Regions from separate parts of the Sphingobium fluminis genome, predicted to be linked through region 3. Evidence: predicted binding sites of a transcription regulator. Region 3 holds the regulator's gene; each other region holds the start of a gene.
What was found. The regulator LexA, encoded in region 3, represses DNA repair genes until DNA is damaged. The targets are predictions, from matches to a motif close to GTTCCNCNCTTGTTCT.
Positions count from the first base shown of each region.

Region 1: a site for LexA is predicted at 3,749-3,764, ahead of WG907_RS06295 (ImuA family protein). Genes of this name have one in related genera too.
Region 2: a site for LexA is predicted at 4,392-4,407, ahead of uvrA (excinuclease ABC subunit UvrA). Genes of this name have one in related genera too.

Region 1 covers NZ_JBBJUK010000002.1:33,140-40,276, forward strand. Annotated here, with positions in the region: gene WG907_RS06265 (ATP-binding cassette domain-containing protein) at 1-36, opposite strand, end outside; gene WG907_RS06270 (TonB-dependent receptor plug domain-containing protein) at 398-1,009, opposite strand; gene WG907_RS06275 (alpha-ketoglutarate-dependent dioxygenase AlkB) at 1,290-1,928, opposite strand; gene WG907_RS06280 (SOS response-associated peptidase family protein) at 1,935-2,456, opposite strand; gene WG907_RS06285 (SOS response-associated peptidase family protein) at 2,513-3,130, shown strand; gene WG907_RS06290 (DUF1810 domain-containing protein) at 3,127-3,558, shown strand; gene WG907_RS06295 (ImuA family protein) at 3,783-4,559, shown strand; gene WG907_RS06300 (DUF6504 family protein) at 4,477-6,288, shown strand; gene WG907_RS06305 (error-prone DNA polymerase) at 6,288-7,137, shown strand, end outside.
Region 2 covers NZ_JBBJUK010000003.1:288,939-296,075, forward strand. Annotated here, with positions in the region: gene WG907_RS10735 (hypothetical protein) at 1-301, shown strand, start outside; gene WG907_RS10740 (hypothetical protein) at 421-1,014, shown strand; gene uvrA (excinuclease ABC subunit UvrA) at 1,463-4,384, opposite strand; gene WG907_RS10750 (phosphotransferase family protein) at 4,579-5,421, shown strand; gene WG907_RS10755 (UrcA family protein) at 5,991-6,353, shown strand; gene WG907_RS10760 (LytR/AlgR family response regulator transcription factor) at 6,590-7,137, opposite strand, start outside.
Region 3 covers NZ_JBBJUK010000004.1:213,947-221,083, reverse strand. Annotated here, with positions in the region: gene WG907_RS13125 (citrate synthase) at 1-1,107, opposite strand, end outside; gene gltX (glutamate--tRNA ligase) at 1,094-2,563, opposite strand; gene WG907_RS13115 (ComEC/Rec2 family competence protein) at 2,617-4,782, shown strand; gene lexA (transcriptional repressor LexA) at 4,743-5,411, opposite strand; gene WG907_RS13105 (molybdopterin molybdotransferase MoeA) at 5,506-6,684, opposite strand; gene moaC (cyclic pyranopterin monophosphate synthase MoaC) at 6,681-7,137, opposite strand, start outside.

The DNA of each region.
Region 1 (7,137 bases), on a different contig from region 3:
CCGAACAAGCTGGAAGAGGAGGGAGAACGCGCCCATAACGGCCTCTTTGCAGGAGCATGCGCTCTTTGGCGCTCGGCTCGGTCGTCAAAGACGGTCGCATCGATGGCGCAACAGAACCAGCCGAACAAATCCGGGATCGGGACAATCGCCGAAACTCGCAGCGGATGGCGGCTTTTGTCGCCGCAGCGCAGCGGATCTCGCCGTGGCAAGTTGCCGAAAGAATCCAGATTGAGCGCGCAACCGTCAGTTGCCTGTCGCTCTGGTTTCGCGGGATTGGAATGCCCGGTAAGACTGACCGTCGAGCCGCTGTCCCTTCAAGCCCGGCGACCTATTGGAGTCCCCCCATCTTGCGCGATCGCCCAGTCGTCCTCGAAGGCTTGCTCTTGCGCAAGGAGCGTCAGCTCGTTCTAAAGATGCGCGACGGCGGCTCGTGGCCCTCAATATCTTCTCGTGCCCCGCTCCCTTGGCCGCGCGACCCGCCATAAACATCTGCCTGAACTATGACCCGATCGATCTCACTGGGCGCCCAGTCGACGCGGAAACCACCCTGCGCCCGCCAGCTGTCGTCGTCCGAGAGGCTGCTGGAATCGCGATTGCGGTGACCTTTTGCAAAGACACGGTAGTTGAGGTTGTCGCCGATGCGGCCGCCGTAACGGACCCCGGCGTCGGTCGTCAGGTTTCCAATCACTCCCGTTGCGTACAAGCCTTGGCTGGCCCCGGCCGAGCGCGTGATGATGTTGATCACGCCGTTGACGGCGTTGGCACCCCAGAGCGTGGCGCCCGGCCCGCTGATGACTTCGATGCGATCGATGTCCTCGGGTAACAGATCCTGCATGTCCCAGTACACGCCCGAATAGAGCGGCGTATAGACACTGCGGCCATCAATGAGCACGAGCAGCTTGTTGGAAAAATTCTGTGCGTCCGAATTGCCGCTCAGGCCCCGCGCTGTCACGATCAGGCCGCCCGATCCGCCGCGCATCACCTGAAGATTGGGCGCGAGACGCAGCATCCCCGGCAAGGTGATATTGCCAGAGCGGACGATGTCGTCATGCGTGATGACATATATCGCGCAGGTGCGTCAGCGAGCGGCTCGGCCGATTTGGTGACGGATGAAACATCGAAATTGGCAAGGTCCTGAATGGACATATCGCGCAGTTCTCCCATGCTTTGCGCACAGCTCATTCCGCTCGGCAGTGACGTCACTGCCGAGCAGGCGATTGCTGCCCTGTACCCCGTCCGTCGTTTCATGCGCCCCCAGAATCGGTCTGCGCCGATCATTGCGCTACGGTTCAGTCCAGTATTTGTTCCCTGAGCGCAACGGTTTGCTCAAGTCCCAGCCGCGATCGCGCTAGGCTCCGAAATGTTATCGACCATCGGGTCTCGCTTATCTCAACGATGCTATGTTCCCATGCGTGCCGCGCCGGGCCGGAAAGATGATAAATGGCCCGCGGCGTCAAAAGCGCATTGGAACGCTCGAAAGCACCATCCGCCCGTCGGCGAAACCGCATTGTCGCAGGCATCCCAAGCGAAATGCCCACAACATGCTCGAAAACCGGCCTGTCCTTGTGCCAGCCGATGCCGGCGCCGGGATCATAGCGGATCAACAGTGCCTGCACGAGACTGTCCGGGGCAAGCCCGGCGAAGGTCTCGGCGCGCGCTTTGATCGGCAACAACCAGTCCGGTATCGGATCGGCAGGCGCGAAGCGGCCATTCTTGAAATCATAGCTCCAGCCATAGCTATGGGTAAGCCGCTTTCCCGTCCATTGCTGGAAACGGAAGGGCGAAAGGTCCGTATCGTTGATGCGCGCGATCAGCGCGCGTTCCTCGGCAACCGACAGAAAGGCGTCGGCGCTGGCGAAGCCCGGCAGCACAGGCGCGCCGAACAACTCGGCCTGATCATTGCCGGAAAAGAGCGGAAGCATCGACATGATGGATCAGAGCGCCAGAGAGGTCTGCACCGGCTTGGGATTGATCTCTTCGATCAGGAAGCTCCGAGCAGGAGGCGTTTGCAGTAGGTCGATCTCGAGAACCGTGAAATCCAGCCATTCCATGACCTGCCGGCGATGAATGATGGCGCCCTGCCGTTCCTGATAGCGCATCACTTCCGGATTGGCGTCCACCGTGATGACGCGGTAACTGAGCGGCCACTCGCCGATCGCCGGTTCCCATAAGCCAGCGAGATAGAAGAAATTGCCGCCGTCGAGCGTCACGCGAAATCGGCGGTCATCATTGCGGATATGGAATTCCGAAGCCGGGATCAGGCAACGCTGGGTGGGAAAGCTTCGACCTTCCGCGCGCGCGAACCGATAGGAAACTCCATCGGCGAACTGGGGGTTGGAACCCCATGTCGCCTCCACCATCTCGATTTCGCTTGGATCCTCGGGATTTCGCCGGATGATGGCGCGGCGATCGTCGAGCGGTGCCTCGGTATCGAAGGGGGTGGCTTTCGAGTCCATGACAGGAACATACAAGGAACAAGCGTTTCAGACAAGGGCGCGCAAGGACCACGGATATGTGTAACGACTATCGCCTGCTCATCGATATCGCCTCGATCGTAGAGGACTTCGCGGACCTCAAGATCAAGATCAAGATGCCGGAAGGCACGCCCAATGTAGGGGCGCGCGAGGATGTGAAGATAACCGACATGGGCCCCATCGTCAGGTCGGTCGAGGGGGAGCGCGAAACAGGGGAACTCGTCAGTAGACGTTGGAGCTGGCCCGGCCAGAACGGCCGCCCCGTCTATAATTTCCGTTCCGAAGGTCGAACCTTCGCCTCGCATCGTTGCCTCATCCTTGCCGACGGCTTCTATGAGTTCACCGACCCCGCCGATCCCAAGCAGAAGCGGCTGGATAAATGGCTTTTTACGATGAAGGACCATGACTGGTTCTGCATCGCGGGCATCTGGCGTGCGGACGCGGCCGGCGAGGCCTTCACGATGCTGACGATGGACGCGGGCCCCGATATCTCGCCCTATCATCATCGGCAGATCATCCCGCTGCAACGAGATCAATGGGCCGACTGGCTCGATCCGGCTGTGCCCGCCAAGCAAGTCCTGCAATGGCTGCCCACGGGCAGCCTTCCCGTGACACAGGTGCATGGCGCGCCGCCCGCGCAAGCATCGCTGTTATGATCGTCCAAGAAGAAGGCCTCGATCGTTTCATTGCGGCCCAGGAAGAGTTCTATCCCCGCGCCCTCGCGGAATTGCGCGCCGGGTCGAAGCGATCGCACTGGATGTGGTTCATCTTTCCACAGCTCAAGGCGCTCGGCCGCAGTCCGATCGCCCAATTTTACGGCATCGTCTCGCTCGCCGAAGCACGGGCCTATGACGATCACCCCGTACTCGGTGCGCGCTATTGCGCCTGCGTGGAAGCGCTGCAGGGGCTGTCGACCAGCGATCCCGTGGCGGTGATGGGATTGGTGGACGCCATGAAGCTGCGCTCCTCGCTGACTTTGTTCGAGCAGGCGCGTCCCGCCTCGCTTCTCGCGGCCGCGATCGACCGTTGGTTTGGGGGCGAGCGTGACGACTCTACGCTGAAGCTCCTCGAACAAGAGCGTTAAAGGGCCCAAATCGAACAGCAAAAAGGCCTCGCCGGCTAAGCCGACGAGGCCTCTATGGGAGCCGGCGCGACGAGCGGGGGGTGTCGCGTCCAGCAGGGTTTGAACCAGCCAAACCAAGGCTGGTTCCACAGGTCTTGCCCCGCTCGCCAAAATAACCCGAGACCCCACTTGACCCCAAGCGATACGAGGTAGAACATAAAGGGAACATTTGAGTCGTCCCCTTCATGTCTATTGCCCATCCCTCCGCCACGCCGCCATCCTCGGCCGACCTGTCCGCGCTGCGCGCGGATCTGGCGCTTAAGAGGGCTGCGCGTGGGCCAGCGTTGGACTTTGGCCTGCCCCAGATGGACGCACGACTCGCCGATGGCGGACTCGACGGAACCGGCCTTCATGAGATCGCCGCTGCCTCGGCGACGTTGAGCGACGACGCGGCCGCCACCCTGTTCGCGGCCGGCATTGCGGCGCGTTTTGCCGCCAAGGCGACGAGCGACGTTTTCTGGGCCATGACGGCGTTCGATCTCTATGCTCCTGGTCTGGAGCAGGTGGGGCTTGATCCAACCCAGATATTCTATGCGCAAGGTCACAAGGACAGCGTCGTGCTGGCGATGGCCGAGGATGCGCTGCGCTATGGCGCCATGGCCTGCGTCGTCGCGGAGGTGAAGGCCGCCGACATGACCGCGACGCGGCGGCTGCAGCTCGCGGCGTCCGACGGACAGACACCGATGCTGCTGTATCGGCGGCATCGATCGCGCGAGCGCTGTCCGCTCTCCTTGCCCTCCTCGGCCATGACGCGCTGGCGGATCGGCTGCCTTGCGTCGCAACGCCTGTCCTGGCCCGGCGTCGGGCGGCCGCGCTGGCAGGTCGAGCTTGTCCGGCAGCGGAACGGCGATCCTTTTTCCCTCGAGCTGGAGGCCTGCGATGCAAAGGGTCGCCTCGCTCTTCCTGCCGCAATTGCCGATCGAGCGACTGCGCGGGAACGAGCGGCCAGCCACGCTGCCTGAGGCGCCGCCGGCAAACGCGCCGCGCTTTCCAGAGCCGATCGACGATGATCCGGGCGCCTGCTCCGTCCCGCGCGCTGGCGGCTGGCGTCCTGGCGCGCGCTGGGCGCGGGACGGCGCGCTGGGGCGTCGGCCATCGCAGTCCGACATCGATGCCTTGCCGGCCCATCAACGGCCGACGATGCGCGAGATGGGCCGGCGCAGCGAGCATGCAGAACCTCCCTTCAAAGCGATGCGATCAGACGACGGGCATAGCGGAGCATTTGCCGCCGCGCCGAGCTGGGCGGGATGGTGGGGCACGCCGACCGTGCTCGTCACCCGGAGCGGTCAGAAGGATATCATCACGGCCGCCTGCCCGCGCGCGCTGGAACTTGGCCTGCTGCCCGGCATGGCTGCCGCCCATGCCCGCGCGCTGGTCGCCGATCTCGAGGTCCGCGACGCCGAGCCCGACGCCGATCGCGCCTGGCTCGACCGGCTTGCCCTTCACGCGGCGCGACAGTGGACGCCGACGGCGAGCGTGTCGGGGCTCGACGGGCTGTGGTTCGATCTCAGCGGCACGACGCACCTGTTCGGGGGCGAGGATCATTTCTGCCGACGGCTGCTCGCTTTCTTGAAGCGCCTGGGATTCACCGCCCGGATCGCTGTCGCGGGGGCACCCGGCGCCGCACATGCGCTGTCCCGGTTCGGCGGTGACGCGATCACCTTGCTGGCGCGCGGCGAAGAAACCCAGGCGATCGCCGACCTTCCGCTCGCCGCGCTTCGGCTTGAGCCCGAAGCCTTGGTCGCGGCGGCCCGCTTCGGGCTGGAGCGCGTCGCCGACCTCTATCCCATGCCGCGCGGCCCGCTCGCGCGCCGGCTTGGTCTTGCGACGGTCGATCGCCTTGACCAGGCGAGGGGCAGTCTCGCCGAGCCGATCGTCCCGGTCGTACCGACCGAGGCGCCGCGCGTGACGCGCCATCTGCTCGAACCCATCAGTACGCCCGAAAGCATCGCTCAGGTGATCGGCGATCTTGTCGACGATCTCGTGATCCTGCTCCGCACGCGCGGTCTCGGGGCACGCGCGGTTCTGCTCATCGCCGACCGGGTCGACGGCGAAGCGCAACGCCTTGGCATCGGCGCCTCCCGGGCGACGCGCGACGAGCGGCATTTGAAGCGCATGTTCGCGCTCAAGACGAGCGAACTCGATCCGGGTCTTGGCATCGAGGCGATGCACCTGGCTGTCCCTCATCATGAGCCGCTCGGCGCCCAGGTCACAGGCGCGCTTCTCGAGAGCTTGGCCAAGATCCGCGACATAGCGCCGCTCGTCGATCAGCTCGGCACGCGCGCGGGCGCGTCGGCGTTGTTCCGCCTCTCCTCGCGCGAAAGCGACGTGCCCGAACGGGCGATGCGGCGCGTGCCGCCGCTCGCCACGCCCAAGGGATGGCCGGGCTGGAAACGCCCGGTGCGGTTGCTCAAGCGCCCCGAGCCGCTTGCCAATGTCGTTGCGCTTCTGCCCGACCATCCGCCGCGCCGCTTTGTCTGGCGCGGTCAAAGCTACCGTGTCGTCGCCGGCGACGGGCCCGAGCGCATCCATGGCGAGTGGTGGCGATCGCCTCAGGAGATGTGGGCGGTGCGCGATTATTTCCGGGTGGAGGCGGAAGGCGGCGCGCGCTTCTGGCTGTTCCGCCGCGGCGACGGCGTCGAGGCTGAGACCGGGGACCTCAGTTGGTATATGCACGGGATGTTTGGCTGATGGCGACCGCAAAAGCCATCCCAACGGCCACCTATGTCGAGCTGCAGGTGACGAGCCATTTCTCGTTCCTGCGCGGCGCGTCCTCGCCCGAGGAGCTTTTCGCCGCTGCGGCGCTCCTAGGACATTCCGCCATGGGCTTGGCGGATTGGGGAACGGTCGCGGGCGCCGTGCGCGGATGGGATGGCCAGAAAGCGACCGGCGTCCGGATGATCGCGGGCACCCGGATCGATCTGGTCGATGGCCGCAGCTTGCTCCTCTATCCCCGATCGCGTCCGGCCTGGTCGCGGCTGACGCGGCTCCTCTCGATCGGCAAGAAGCGCGGCGGCAAGGGCAAATGCCTGCTCGAATGGGCGGACGTCGCCGCCCATGCCGACGATATGATCGGCATCCTGGTGCCCGACATGCCCGGCGACATCACGGGCGGCCATCTTCGCGAACTGCGCGATATATTCGGCCAGCGTGGCTTCTGCGCGCTGTCGCTACGCCGCCGTCCGGAAGACGCCGAGAGGCTGCATCGGCTCGATGCCCTGGCGCGCGCAAGCGGCGTCCAGTCGGTTGCGACCGGCGACGTCCTCTATCACAGCGCCGCACGGCGTCCGCTGCAGGATGTGGTGAGCGCGATCCGAGAGAAATGCACCATCGACGAGCTGGGTTTCCGGCGCGAGCGGTTCATGGATCGTGACCTGAAATCTCCGGTGGAGATGGAACGCCGTTTCGTGGATTTCCCCGACGCGATCGCAGCCAGCGCCGCCATCGCGGCGCAATGCACCTTCGACCTGGGCGAGATCCAATATCAATATCCCTATGAGGAAGTGATGGAAGGCCGGACCGCGCAGCAGGCTCTCACCG
Region 2 (7,137 bases), on a different contig from region 3:
TACAGGGTCCGGCATCCGGGTGACCGTCGCGCCGATCACGCATAGCGCGCCGGACGAGCCGGCCGATGCCGTGGAGGTGCCGGCGATCGTGAAGCGCGACTTGGGGCTGGACCGCGAGCGCAGCTGGATTGTCGTGACCGAGGTCAACAGCTTCCTGTGGAAAGGGCCGGACCTGCGGCCGCTGGCGGATGGCAGTCCCTATTATGGGGCGATCCCGGACTGGCTGTTTGTGCGGATGCGCGAGGGGATCGGGGTGCATGCCGGGCGGGGCAGGGTGAGGATTGTTGGGCGGACGGAGTGAGGTTCGGCCATTTAGCAAACTTCCATCTCACCCAAAAAGTGCTCCTAATCTCGAATGTCGAACCTTTTGAGTCACTTAACTGACGTTGACTAACCAACTGATTCTGTTATCTTTTCTTTATGGATCAAACATATAACCTCAACGGCGGGTTTAAGCCGACAGTCAAGCGCTTTGCCGATTTAGAAGGCCCTGATTTCTTTCCTACGCCCGCTTGGGCTACGCATGCACTGGTCGACAATGAGGATTTCCGAGGCGATATTTGGGAAAGTGCTTGCGGCGACGGCGCTATGTCGAAAGTGCTGGAACAGACAGGCAATAAGGTGATTAGTTCCGATCTTTTTGACCGGGGATATGGTGAGTCTGACCACGATTTCTTGGATACATGGAGGCACGCTCCAAATATAGTTACGAACCCTCCTTATAATGCGGCAGAAGGCTTTGTGCGGACCGGCATTGAAAAAGCAGGGAGTAAATTTGCGCTGCTGCTGCGGCTTGCGTTTCTTGAGGGGGCTAATCGACAACGAACCATCTTTACAGACTGCCCGCCTGCCCGCGTATGGGTATTCAGTGAACGTATCACTTTTTATCCTGCGGGCGCGATCCAAAAGGGCACAGGCACAACAGCCTATGCTTGGTTTGTCTGGGACAAAGACGCTTTGGGCGGTACGGAACTCAAGTGGCTTAAGCCGGGATATAAAGCTCTTTACGGCTGAAGATTTCCAGCAAAAACAAGACCTGCGGGAGTCAATGTAAGTCTTCTCGGCGAATGTTGCAGCCTTCCTTCATAGATAAAGTTTCCAGGGCTTCCGCGATGACTTACGATATTTCGAACCTGCTGCTCCCACATTTCCTCATTTGGTCTGGTATCTGAGTGAGTCCTATCCGCGGCAGACAGCTGAATATAATTCGGAAGAGACCGTTTTATTTGATATATTGTTGCTGAGTGTCCGTTGACGCTAGCAAGATATCGGACAACGGCAGTTGCAACTTGAGATTCTGTAACTCTAGGCATTCGACTCTCCTTCGATTGGAAGGTTGTGCCATAATCTACATTAGTCGCAAGAACTGATTGATCCGCTATAAGACGCCTTTCAATGCGGGAGAAAGTTAGGCGATAGCTTAAAGCTGGGCAGTAATCCCCACTGAATTCCCTACCAGTAATCACTCCGCCGCCACACTCTCCAACCCCAACAACGGCGCAAGATAATGCCCGGTGAATGACCGCGGCTCCTTCGCGACCTTCTCGGGCGTGCCTTCGGCCACAACCTCGCCCCCCTTGACCCCGCCCTCCGGCCCCATGTCGATGATCCAGTCCGCCGTCTTGATAACGTCGAGATTATGTTCGATCACGACCACGCTATTGCCCTGGTCGACCAGCGCGTGGAGGACTTCGAGGAGCTTTCGCACATCCTCGAAATGCAGGCCGGTGGTGGGCTCGTCCAATATATAGAGGGTCTGGCCGGTGGCGCGGCGGGCGAGTTCCTTGGCGAGTTTGACGCGCTGGGCTTCGCCGCCGGACAGGGTGGTGGCCTGCTGGCCGACCTTGACGTATCCGAGGCCCACTTCGGCGAGCATCGCCATGCGGTCGCGGATCGGCGGCACGGCCTTGAAGAATTCGACCGCGTCCTCGACCGTCATGTCGAGCACGTCGGCGATGCTCATCCCCTTGAACTTCACATCCAGCGTTTCGCGATTGTAGCGCGCGCCGTGGCACACGTCGCACTGCACGTAGACGTCGGGCAGGAAGTGCATCTCGATCTTGAGCAGGCCGTCGCCGGTGCAGGCTTCGCAGCGGCCGCCCTTGACGTTGAAGCTGAAGCGGCCGGGCTTGTAGCCGCGCGCGAGGCTTTCGGGGAGGCCGGCGAACCAGTCGCGGATGTTGGTGAAGGCGCCGGTATAGGTGGCCGGGTTGGAGCGCGGTGTGCGGCCGATGGGCGACTGGTCGATGTCGATCACCTTGTCGCAATGTTCAAGGCCGGTCACCTTGTCATGCGCGCCGGCGAGGATGCGCGCGCCGTTGAGGGCGCGGGCGGACGCGGCGTAGAGCGTGTCGATGGTGAAGCTCGACTTGCCCGAACCCGAGACGCCGGTGATGCAGGTGAAGGTGCCGAGCGGGATCGACGCGGTGACGCCGTTGAGGTTGTTGGCGCGGGCGTTGTGGACGGTGATCTTCTTGCCATTGCCCTTGCGGCGTTTGGGCGGGACTTCGATGCGGCGGGTGCCGTTCAGATAATCGGCGGTGAGCGAGTTTTTCGCCTTGAGGATCTGTTTGAGCGTGCCCTGCGCCACGATCTCGCCGCCATGGACGCCCGCGCCCGGCCCCATGTCGACGATATAGTCGGCGTGGCGGATCGCATCCTCGTCATGTTCCACGACGATGACGCTGTTGCCGAGGTCGCGCAGGCGCTTGAGGGTGACGAGCAGGCGGTCATTGTCGCGCTGGTGCAGGCCGATGCTGGGTTCGTCGAGGACGTAGAGGACGCCGGACAGGCCGCTGCCGATCTGGCTGGCGAGGCGGATGCGCTGGGACTCGCCGCCCGACAGGGTGCCGCTGGTGCGGTCGAGGTTCAGATAGTCGAGGCCGACATTGTTGAGGAAGCCGAGGCGCTCGACGATTTCCTTGAGGATGGCGCGGGCGATCTGGTTCTGCTGGTCGGTGAGGTGATCGGGCATCGCGGTGAAGAAGGCGAGCGCGTCCACCACCGAGCGGCGGGTGGAGAGGGAAATGTCCTCGCCCGCGATCTTGACGGCGAGCGCTTCGGGCTTGAGGCGGGCGCCGTGGCAGGTCTCGCAGGGCTGGGCGCGCTGATATTTGGACAGTTCCTCGCGCATCCAGGCGGATTCGGTTTGCAGGAGGCGGCGGTTGAGGTTGCCGATGACACCCTCGAACGCTTTCTTCACCTCGTAGGATTTGCGACCGTCCATGAATTTGAGCGTCACCGCCTTGCCGCCGGTGCCGTGGAGGATGATGTGCTGTGCTTCGGGCGGGAGGTCGGCCCAGGGGGTGTCGAGGGAGAAGGCGAACTCCTTCGCGAGGGAGCCGAGGACCTGCATATAATAGGGGCTTGGCGGGTTGGACTTGGCCCAGGGGACGACCGCGCCTTTCTTGAGGGAGAGGGCTTCGTTGGGGACGACCAGTTCGGGGTCGAACAATTGCTTTTCGCCGAGGCCGTCGCAGGCCGGGCAGGCGCCCATCGGGGCATTGAAGGAGAAGAGGCGCGGCTCGATCTCGGCGATGGTGAAGCCGCTGACCGGGCAGGCGAATTTTTCGGAAAAGACGATGCGGTTGGCGGGGATGCCGGCGCCTTTCATCTTCTTGTCGGGAGCGGCGGCCGCCTCGTCCTCGCGGCCGGGGACGACGCCGTCGGCGAGATCTACGAAGGCGAGGCCGTCCGCCAGCTTCAACGCCTGTTCGAAACTGTCGGCGAGGCGCGCGCCCATGTCCGGCGCGACGGCGAGGCGGTCGACCACGACTTCGATGTCATGCTTGTATTTCTTGTCGAGCGCGGGGGCGTCCTCGATATCGTACAATTCCCCGTCGATGCGGACGCGGGTGTAGCCGGCGCGCTGCCATTCGGCGAGTTCCTTGGCGTATGAGCCCTTGCGGCCGCGCACGACCGGGGCGAGCAGGTAGAAGCGCGTGCCTTGCGGCAACAGCAGGACGCGGTCGACCATCTGGCTGACCGTCTGCGCGCTGATCGGGAGACCGGTGGCGGGCGAATAGGGGATGCCGACGCGCGCCCAGAGCAGGCGCATATAGTCGTAGATTTCGGTGACGGTGGCGACGGTCGAGCGCGGATTGCGGCTGGTGGTCTTCTGCTCGATGCTGATTGCGGGGGACAGACCCTCGATATGCTCGACATCGGGCTTCTGCATCATTTCGAGGAACTGGCGCGCATAGGCGGAAAGCGATTCCACATAGCGACGCTGGCCCTCGGCATAGATGGTGTCGAAGGCGAGCGAGGATTTGCCCGAGCCCGACAGGCCGGTGATGACGATGAGGGAGTCGCGCGGCAGGTCGACGTCGACGCCCTTGAGATTATGCTCGCGCGCGCCGCGGACGGAAATGTGGGTGAGGCTCATATTGTCCGTTCTACAAATGTTCCGACTAGGAATCCAGTGGCGAAGATAGGATGTCGGAGCAGTGAATGCGAGGACCAGCTGCGGTCGAACGCATTTTGCGGAAAGTGGATTTTCTGCCGAAGGGTGACCCGTCAAGGCTGTACGTGCGCGAAAGCGCTGGCAAACCGCCGGTCGCTGCGGCACAGGCGCTTGGCATGAGCTTGCCTGATCCATCCACCTTCATTGCGCGGGGCGCGAGTGCGGAGGTGTTTCGGCTTGGCGGCGGGATGGTGCTCAAACTGTTTCATGAGGGCGTCGGCGGGCAGATCGTCGCGCGGGAATATGCGATCGCGCAGGTCGTGCAGGAGATGGACCTGCCGGTCGCGCGCGCGATCGAGTTGCGCCAGGAGGGTGGCCGGCAAGGCATCGTCTATACCGAGATCGAAGGCCCCAACCTGCTCCATTATATGCGCCGCCGGCCGGATCGGCTGGTCTGGGGCCTTGGCGAAATGGCGCGGCTGCATGCGCGCATCCATCGCCAGGCCGCGCCGGCCCTGCGCAGCCGCAAGGATGTGCTGGCCGAGGATATCGAATCGGCGCTGATCGACGACGACCGGCTGCGCGGCGCGGCGCTGGAGCGGCTGGAACAGCTGATCGAGCCGGACCGACTGTCGCATGGCGACCTGCATCCGGCCAACCTGATCGTGACGCCGGCTGGCCTCGCCGTGATCGACTGGTCGCGCGCGGGGCGCGCCGCGCCGGCCGCCGATGTGGTGCGGACGGAGATGGTCATGCGCTTTGGCCCCGGTGCGGGGCAAGGCGGATGGAAAGCCACCGCGCGTGACTGGGCCGCCACTCATTATATCGGGCGCTATCGCCGTCATGGCCGGATGGAACCGGAGTCGCTGGCCGCCTGGCGCGCGCTCGTCGCTCTCGCTTGGCTGCGCCATCGTGCGCCTTCGCGGGACAGCGCGTTCGAAGCCTATCTTGGCGAGGCGCTGGCGCAGGCCGGGCTGCCGCCCCTGACCAGCGAAATGTCGTTCGCCGATCCGCGCTGACGGTTTGTCGATGCCGCTTTACGCCGGACGCCCGGCGAGGGCGGATCGTCGAACATCGGATGGTCCGCGGCGAGGATGCTGGTAATTCCGGAGGGAGGCCAGGAGTGGCGACACGCATGACGGCTGGACCGTCGGCAACGCACCGATCCTGATGTCCCCCCGATCCCGGAGCGCCCGACTGCGTCCTGGATACGCCCCCGGCAGCTCCCTTGCGCCGGGGGCGTTTTTGCGTCGCGCGCCGTTGCCAATCACACCGCATTCCCCTACGGCACCGCCGGTGAGAGGGGGGCTATCGGGGGATGGGAACGTCAATTATCGCGCCGTTCGTCGGCGCCAGTCAGCCATTCATCGCCCCATGTGTCGTTGGCCGATCGATGCCGCCGTCGATCGAAGCGCGCAGGCGCGTCACACCGCCGCACCCTAAAAGGGGCGGGCAGAAGGCGCGGTCGGCATTCCCGTTTCATCCTTCCGCATCCGTCAGGCCGCCCGTTGGTGGGCAGCAGGCCGGTTATTCAAAAATCCCGGTCCGATAGATCCCGGTCATAACAATCGAAGTGAGGAGACCCATCATGTTCAGCCCCGTCAATAGCTTCATCAAGCCCATCGTCATCCTGGGCGCCTGTGCGCTGTTGCCGCTTTCCGCGGCCTCGGCCGCCGGCACGGATGCATTCGAATCCAATGGCAGGACCATGGACGTGCGCTATGGCGACCTCAATCTGGCCAGCAAGGCGGATCAGGCGACGCTGCGCAGCCGGCTCATCAAGGCAAGCTGGAAGGTTTGTTCGGGTGAGACCGCGCACGTCGTCGAGAAGTGCCGCTCCGCTGCCTTGGCCCATGTGCGCGCGCCGGTCGCCGCCGCGATCGCCAGCGCCGAGCGAGGCGACCAGCTTGCCCGCACGGGCGGTGAAACGAAGGTTGCAATCGCGCGCTGACAGGCGAGCGATCGCGACGAAGAGGGGATGGCGATGAGCCGTCCCCTTTTTCGTTCGCGGCCCTGTGATCGGGCATGGATGATGTCAGGTCGATCGTCTTCGTGCTGGGGGCTGGGCCTGGAGTCGCCGGGCGCAGTTCTTTGGGACTCCTGGTCCCCGGCTTGCGCCGGGGACCAACAGGTATGTTGAGGCCAAAGGCTTTGGCGCCGTAGCGAAGCTTTCCATTGAAAATGGCCCTAGCGGCCCGTCATCGCCCGCGCATTGGCGAGGAAGGTGCGGCCGATGCGGATTTCGCCGCCACCTTGGAGGCATGCGAACCATACGCCGCTGCCATCATGGCGCAGCCGGTCGATATGATCGCGCCGGACGATATGCGAACGATGCAGGCGCACGAACAGATGCGGGTCGAGCCGGGTTTCGAGCGCGCTGATCGTCTGGTGCAGCAAATAGCTGTGGCGACCGACATGGAGCCGCATATAATCGCGCTCCGCCTCTATCCGGTCGATCTGGCCGGCGGCGATGCGCACCAGTTCAGACCGGTGCGGCACCCAGAATTCCTCCGCCCACGCGGGTTCGGCCGTCGGCGCGCTCGCATGATCGACGCTGCGCAGGGCGGCTTCGGCCCGGTCGACGGCGCGCGCCAGTCGATCGTGGGAAACAGGCTTGAGCAGATAGTCCACCGCCGCCAGATCGAACGCCTCGACCGCGAAGCCTTCGAAGGCGGTGACGAAGATGATGGCCGGACGGATGCCCATCCGGCCGATCGCGCGGGCGACGCCGATGC
Region 3 (7,137 bases):
GATGACGCCCGAATAGAAATCGACGTTCGGGAACAGCTTCTTTTCGATGAAGTAGGGATCGCTGAGCGCGATCCGTTCCAGCTCGCGTGCCACGTCGAACACGGGATCGGTGACGCCCATGGTCTTGAGCACGTCTTCGGCAGTCTTCTGCATGACGGTCGCGCGCGGATCGTAATTTTTATAGACGCGATGACCAAAGCCCATCAGGCGGAACGGATCGTCCTTGTTCTTGGCGCGGGCGATATATTCCGGAATGCGATCGACCGTGCCGATCTCGCGCAGCATGTTGAGCGCGGCCTCGTTCGCCCCGCCATGCGCGGGCCCCCACAGGCATGCGATGCCTGCCGCGATGCACGCGAACGGATTGGCGCCCGAAGACCCGGCGAGACGTACGGTCGACGTCGAGGCATTCTGTTCGTGGTCGGCGTGGAGAATGAAGATCTTGTCCATCGCGTCCACGATCACCGGATCGGGCACATATTCCTCGGCAGGCACGCCAAAGGTCATGCGCAGGAAATTGGCGGTGTAGGACAAATCGTTACGCGGGTAGAGGAAGGGCTGACCGACCGAATATTTAAAGGCCATGGCCGCGATCGTCGGCATCTTCGCGATCAGGCGATGGCTGGCGATCCGGCGCTGATCGGGATCGTTGATGTCGGTCGAATCGTGATAGAAGGATGACAAGGCACCGACCACGCCGCACATGATCGCCATGGGATGCGCGTCCCGGCGGAAGCCGCGATAAAAGGCTGTCAGTTGCTCATTCACCATGGTGTGGCGCGTGATCGTGTAAGTAAAGTCGTCCAGCTGCGCCTTGGACGGCAGTTCGCCGTTCAGCAGCAAATAGCTGACTTCCATGAAGCTAGACTGTTCGGCCAGCTGACCGATGGGATAGCCGCGATGCAGCAGTACGCCTTCGTCGCCGTCGATATAGGTGAGGCCGGAATCGCAACTGGCGGTCGAGGTGAAGCCCGGATCATAGGTGAACATGCCAGTATTCGCATAAAGCTTACGAATATCGATGACCTGAGGCCCGACAGTGCCGCTGAGCACCGCATAATCTTTCGTTTCTTCCCCCACGGTCACGGTGACATTAGTGTCGGACATCATGTTCTCCCTTACTGCCCTCGGCCAATGAAGGCCGCATGGCGATCGTCAGCCGATTTAAGCTCTCCTCTTTCCCCAAAAGGAAAAGCACATCGAAAATTCCTGGCGAGGTTGTTCGCCCCGTGAGCGCCGCGCGCAACGGTTGCGCCACCTTGCCCAGTCCCAAACTGGCATCCTCCGCCACGCGACGTATTGCGTCTTCGATCGCTTCGGCCGTCCAGGACTGGACAGCGACAAGAGCGTCGGCTGTCGTTCCCAGCAGCGCGCGCGCGGAGTCGTCTAGCAGAGCCAATGCCTTCTCGTCAAAATCCAACGGGCAATTTTTGAACAGAAATTCGGCACCCTCGGCAATTTCGTTAAGCGTCTTCGCGCGCGGTTTTAGCGACGGCATAGCGAGTGTCAGCAACGCATCGGCATTATCGGGCAGCGGCTCGTTCAGGCGATCCGCCACGCGCGGGGCGACAAGCGCCGCAAGGCGGGCATCGTCCGCTTCGCGCAGATAATGGCCGTTCAGATTTTCCAGTTTCCTGATGTCGAAACGCGAAGGCGACCGGCCAACCCCGCCAATGTCGAACAGTTCGACGGCGCGATCCCGGCTGATCATTTCCTCATCGCCATGGCCCCAGCCGAGGCGGAGCAGATAATTGATCACCGCTTCGGGCAGCATTCCCATCTCGTCGCGATAGGCGTCGACGCCGAGCGCCCCGTGCCGCTTGGAAAGCTTGGCACCGTCCGATCCGTGAATTAGCGGAATATGGGCGTAAACGGGCTCATCCCAACCCATTGCCCTGATGATCGCCAACTGGCGAAATGCGTTGTTCAGATGATCGTCGCCCCTGATCACGTGGGTGACGCCCATGTCATGATCGTCAACGACGACGGCGAGCATATAGGTGGGCGTGCCGTCCGAACGCAGCAGGATCATGTCGTCCAGTTCGGCATTCTGAACGACGACGCGGCCCTGCACCGCATCCTCGATCACCGTTTCGCCGGTGCGGGGCGCCTTGATCCGGATGACGAATGGCGCGCCGTCGGGCGCCTCCGCCGGATCGCGATCGCGCCAGCGGCCATCATAGCGCATCGGCTGCTTGGCGGCGCGCTGTTCCTCGCGCAGAGCGGCAAGCTCCTCGGTCGTCGCATAGCAGCGATAGGCGTGGCCGCCCGTGAGCAAATGATTGGCGACTTCGGCGTGACGCGGCGTACGGGCGAACTGGAAAACCGGCTCTTCATCGCCGCCAAGCCCGAGCCAGTCCAGGCCGTCGAAGATCGCGGCCACGGCATCATCGGTCGAACGGGCGCGATCGGTGTCTTCGATGCGCAGCAAGAACTTGCCACCATGGTGGCGCGCGAACAGCCAGTTGAACAAAGCCGTGCGCGCGCCACCGATGTGCAGATAGCCTGTCGGTGATGGCGCAAAACGGGTCACGACCTGCTTGTTCAATCCCGTTGCACTCACTCAGTTATTCCCCGACATTCGTCGCTGCGACCATGGATGCGACGCCCCCTAGCATGGCTTTTCGGCCACGACAAACCTACGTTCCGGCGGGGGTAAAGACGCTTGTCCGTGACATCGCCGCACGGGTGGAGAAGTGGCTGGAGATCGAGCGCGAACAGGCCGCGCTGTGGGTGCCCGTAGCGCTCGGCGTCGGGATCGCGGCGTGGTTCATGCTGCCCGATCGCAATGCCTGGCTTGGATTCGCCTGCGGGTCGCTGGCGCTGGTTTTTTGCGGCGTCATGCTGCCCGCTGGCATGCGGCTAAGGCACATGATCGTCGCCGGAGGACTGCTCGCATGCATGGGGTGTCTGCTCGTCTGGGGAAAGGCGATGCTGGTCGGCGAACCGCCCCTGGCACGAGCCATATTCTCGCAGGTTTCGGGAGAGGTGCGGTCGGTAAGCGAAATACCCGCGCAGGGGATAGTCCGTGTGCTGCTTCGGCCGGTGGGAGATCCGGCCTTGCCGTCAACGATCAGGGTCAATATCGCGACCGCAGACGTGCCCAAAGGCCTGGGCAAAGGCGCGCTGATCCGATTTCGGGTACGGTTGATGCCGCCTGCTCCCGCAAACGTGCCGGGCGGCTATGATTTCGCGCGCCGCGCCTATTTTCTGGGGATCGGCGCGACCGGCAAGGCGCTGAAACCTGTTGTCGTGCTGCGCGCGGCGACGGTCGGGCCATCGCTTCGCGCGCGACTGCTGGCGCATATTCGCGAGCGGATCGATGGCCCGCCCGCAGGTATCGCCATGGCCCTGGCAACCGGGGATCAGGGATCGATTTCGCAAGCGGATGCAAACGCCATGCGGCGAAGCGGCCTTGCCCATCTGCTGTCGATCAGCGGCCTGCATGTCACAGCCCTCATCGGGGCAGTCATCTTCCTGCTGTTGCGCGTGATGGCGATCAGCCGACAAGCGACACTGGGCCTGCCGTTGATGATGATCGCGGCGGCCGGCGGCGCACTGGCCGGGATCGGTTATACGCTGCTGACCGGGGCGGAGGTGCCGACGGTACGATCGTGCGTCGCGGCGCTGCTCGTACTGGCGGGGCTGGCGCTGGGGCGCGACGCGATCACGCTGCGCCTCGTTGCGGCGGGCGCTTTGGTGGTGCTGGCGTTGTGGCCCGATGCGCTGGTCGGCCCCAGTTTCCAGATGAGTTTCGCCGCGGTAATCGCGATCGTCGCGCTCGGCGAACATCCCCGCTATCGGGCGTTCGTTGCCGCGCGCGACGAAAGCGTATCGCGCCGCATCGGTAGGGCGCTGTTGGCGCTGCTCGCGACGGGCTTCGCGGTCGAACTGGTCTTGGCGCCGATCGCCCTGTTTCATTTCCACAAAGCGGGATTGCTCGGCGCCTTTGCCAACCTGATCGCCATCCCGCTGACGACGTTCGTCGTGATGCCGCTGGAGGCGCTCGCGCTTCTGCTCGATATCGCAGGGCTGGGCGCGCCGGTGTGGTGGCTGACCGGCCAAGCACTGCGGCTGCTGCTGTTCATTGCCCACAGTGTCGCAGCGAGCCCGATGGCGGTAATGCTCGCGCCAGCCACCTCGCCTTGGCTCTACGGGATCATGGTGATGGGCGGGCTTTGGGTGCTGTTGTGGCGTACAAGCCTGCGCTGGCTGGGTCTGCTCGCCATCCTGCCGGGGCTAATCGCGATTTTTACTGCTTCTCCGCCCGACATATTGGTGACTGGCGACGGGGGCCATGTTGCGGTCCGGACGGCTGGCGGCGGCATGGCGATCCTGCGTGATCGAGCGGGCGATTATGTGCGCGACTCTCTATCGGAGAGCGCTGGTTTCGACGGCGCACTGGCCGCTATTGCGGCGCTTCCCGAAGCCCGTTGTTCCGCCGACATGTGCGCGTTGCGCATGGTTGCGGGTGGGCGCCCGTGGCGCATTCTGGTCACTCGATCCGATATGCTGGTCGACAGGGCAGCCATGGAGCGCGACTGCGCGGCGGCGGATATCGTTCTGAGCAACCGCCGCTTGCCTAACTGGTGTCGGGCACGCTGGTTGAAAGCCGACCGTGCCTTGCTGCGCCGCACCGGCGGGATTGCGATCAACCTTGAGAGCGCCACCATCCAGACGGTCCGGTCCCCCGGCGACGCGCATCCCTGGGTTCCGGTCCCACCCCGCAGCCGGCCACCGTATCAATTATATCGGCGCAGCAGCCCCGCAAGCTTACCTTGAATCCGCACCTGCCCGGTATCGTAGATTTGCGGCTGATAGGCGCTATTGGCGGGGTCGAGCCGGACCTTTGGCCCCTCTCTACGGAAATATTTGAGCGTCGCTTCATGCTCGTCGATCAACGCCACGACGATTTGCCCGTCGCGTGCCACCTCGGTGCGCTGGATGAGGGCAAAGTCGCCATCGAGAATACCGGCCTCGACCATCGAATCGCCGGATACTTCAAGCGCATAATGGTCGCCTGTTCCAAGCAGCGCGGCGGGGACGGATAGCATAGTCTGCCCCTCCATTGCCTCGATCGGTACGCCGGCCGCAATCCGCCCGTGCAGCGGAATTTCGATGACGTCATTCGCCGCGACCGGCAAGCTCGGCGCAAGCTGGGGCTTGGCAAATGGCGGCTTGACGCTTCGGCCAACGGCCTCGGGAAATTTAAGAACCTCGAGCGCCCGCGCGCGGTTGGGCAGTCGTCGAATGAATCCCCGTTCCTCGAGCGCGTTGATCAACCGGTGAATGCCGGATTTCGAACGCAGATCGAGCGCGTCCTTCATTTCCTCGAACGAGGGGGATACACCACCCTCTTCGAGCCGGCTGTGAATGAAGTTCAGCAGTTCCTGCTGTTTGGGCGTCAACATGCCACTTGCCTCCATGGAACGGATGGAGAACACTTAGGAAACGAATTGAGGCAAGTCAAGCGGCACCGACATCCCCGGTGGGCAGGATCACTCGCTAAATCGGAAGGATCGTTACGCTCTCGCCCGGTTGGCCGACAGGCGAACCGGCCGGGCGCAGGATCAGGCAGTCGGCCGCCGCCAGCGAAACCATGGCGGCACTATCCTGCGAGGTGACCGATACGACGCCCGCATCGCTTCGAAACGCCCGCAGATATTCGTCGCGCTCGCCGGTGGCTGGCAAGATGGAACCCAGATTTGCACGGATGGTGGGCGGCCCCGGAGCAGCAGCGCCGGCCATGCTCCGGACCAGCGGCAACAGAAAGAGCGTCGCCGTAACGAAAGCCGAAACGGGATTGCCGGGCAAACCGAGGAATATTGCCTGCCCGATGGTGCCTGCCATTAACGGCTTGCCTGGCCGCATGCGGATTTTCCAGAAATCGAGCGTGCCCCCTGCTGCGAGAAAGGCGGGGCGCACCAGATCATGGTCGCCGACCGATGCGCCGCCGGTCGAGACGATTATATCCGCCCCGGCGGCGCGAGCAAAAGCGTCGGTTTGGGCGGGAAGATCATCCGGAACGATGCCTAGGTCGATGACATCGCAGGGCAGCGCGGACAACATCGCCGCAAGCATCGGTGCGTTCGAACTGGGCAGCCTGCCGGGCGGGGTAAGGGCGCCCGGCGGCACCAACTCGTTACCTGTGGATAGCAGGGCGACGCGCGGCCTTCCGCCCACGGGGAGACAGCCGTGCCCGGCCAGAACGGCCAGCGCGATTTGCGGGGGGCCGAGCCACGAGCCGGCCGGGAGCAGCGAATCGCCTGTCCTGAAATCCGACCCGGCGGGCCGGACGTGACGGCCTGGCGTCAACGCATCGTCAAGGCCCGACAACCGGCCGTCCTCAACCCGTGCATTTTCCTGAATGAGGATGGCGTCGGCACCAATAGGCATCGGCGCGCCGGTGAAGATGCGGCAAGCGGTGCCCTGAACAAGCGGATCAGGCACGCCCCCGCCAGCAGCGCTCGTCGCCGTGACCGTCCAGGGGCCGGGCCATTCCGACGCGCGGACGGCATAGCCGTCCATGGCGGACAGGTCGACCCAGGGTTGATCGCGTAAGGCGTGGAGATCGCGCGCAAGCCAGCGCCCGGCGCAATCGACGGCCGCCAGTTCTTCAGCCGGCAGTGAGGATGCGAGTGCGAACAGGCGCGCTTGCGCTTCGTTCACGGGGATCAGACTCATGATGCGCGCCAGTCACCCGATTTGCCGCCAGACTTGGCGAGCAGACGGACGTTACCGATGATCATGCCCTTATCCAACGCTTTGGCCATATCGTAAATGGTGAGCAGCGCGACGCTGGCTGCGGTAAGCGCTTCCATCTCGACGCCCGTCCGACCGGCGCTCCGCGCTGTCGCGGTGACGTCGACTCCATCGACGTCGAGCGTGAAATCGATCGTGACTGCGCTGAGCGCGACCGGATGACAGAGCGGAATGAGGTCGGCGGTGCGTTTCGCGGCCATGATGCCTGCCACGCGGGCGACAGCGAGCACGTCGCCCTTTTTGACCAGCCCTTGCCCGATCGCGGCGGCGGCCTCCTGCGCCATGGAGATGCGACCGGCGGCGATCGCTTGCCGTACCGTCGTCGCCTTGGCCGAGACATCGACCATGCGCGCTGCGCCATCTTCGTCCAGATGC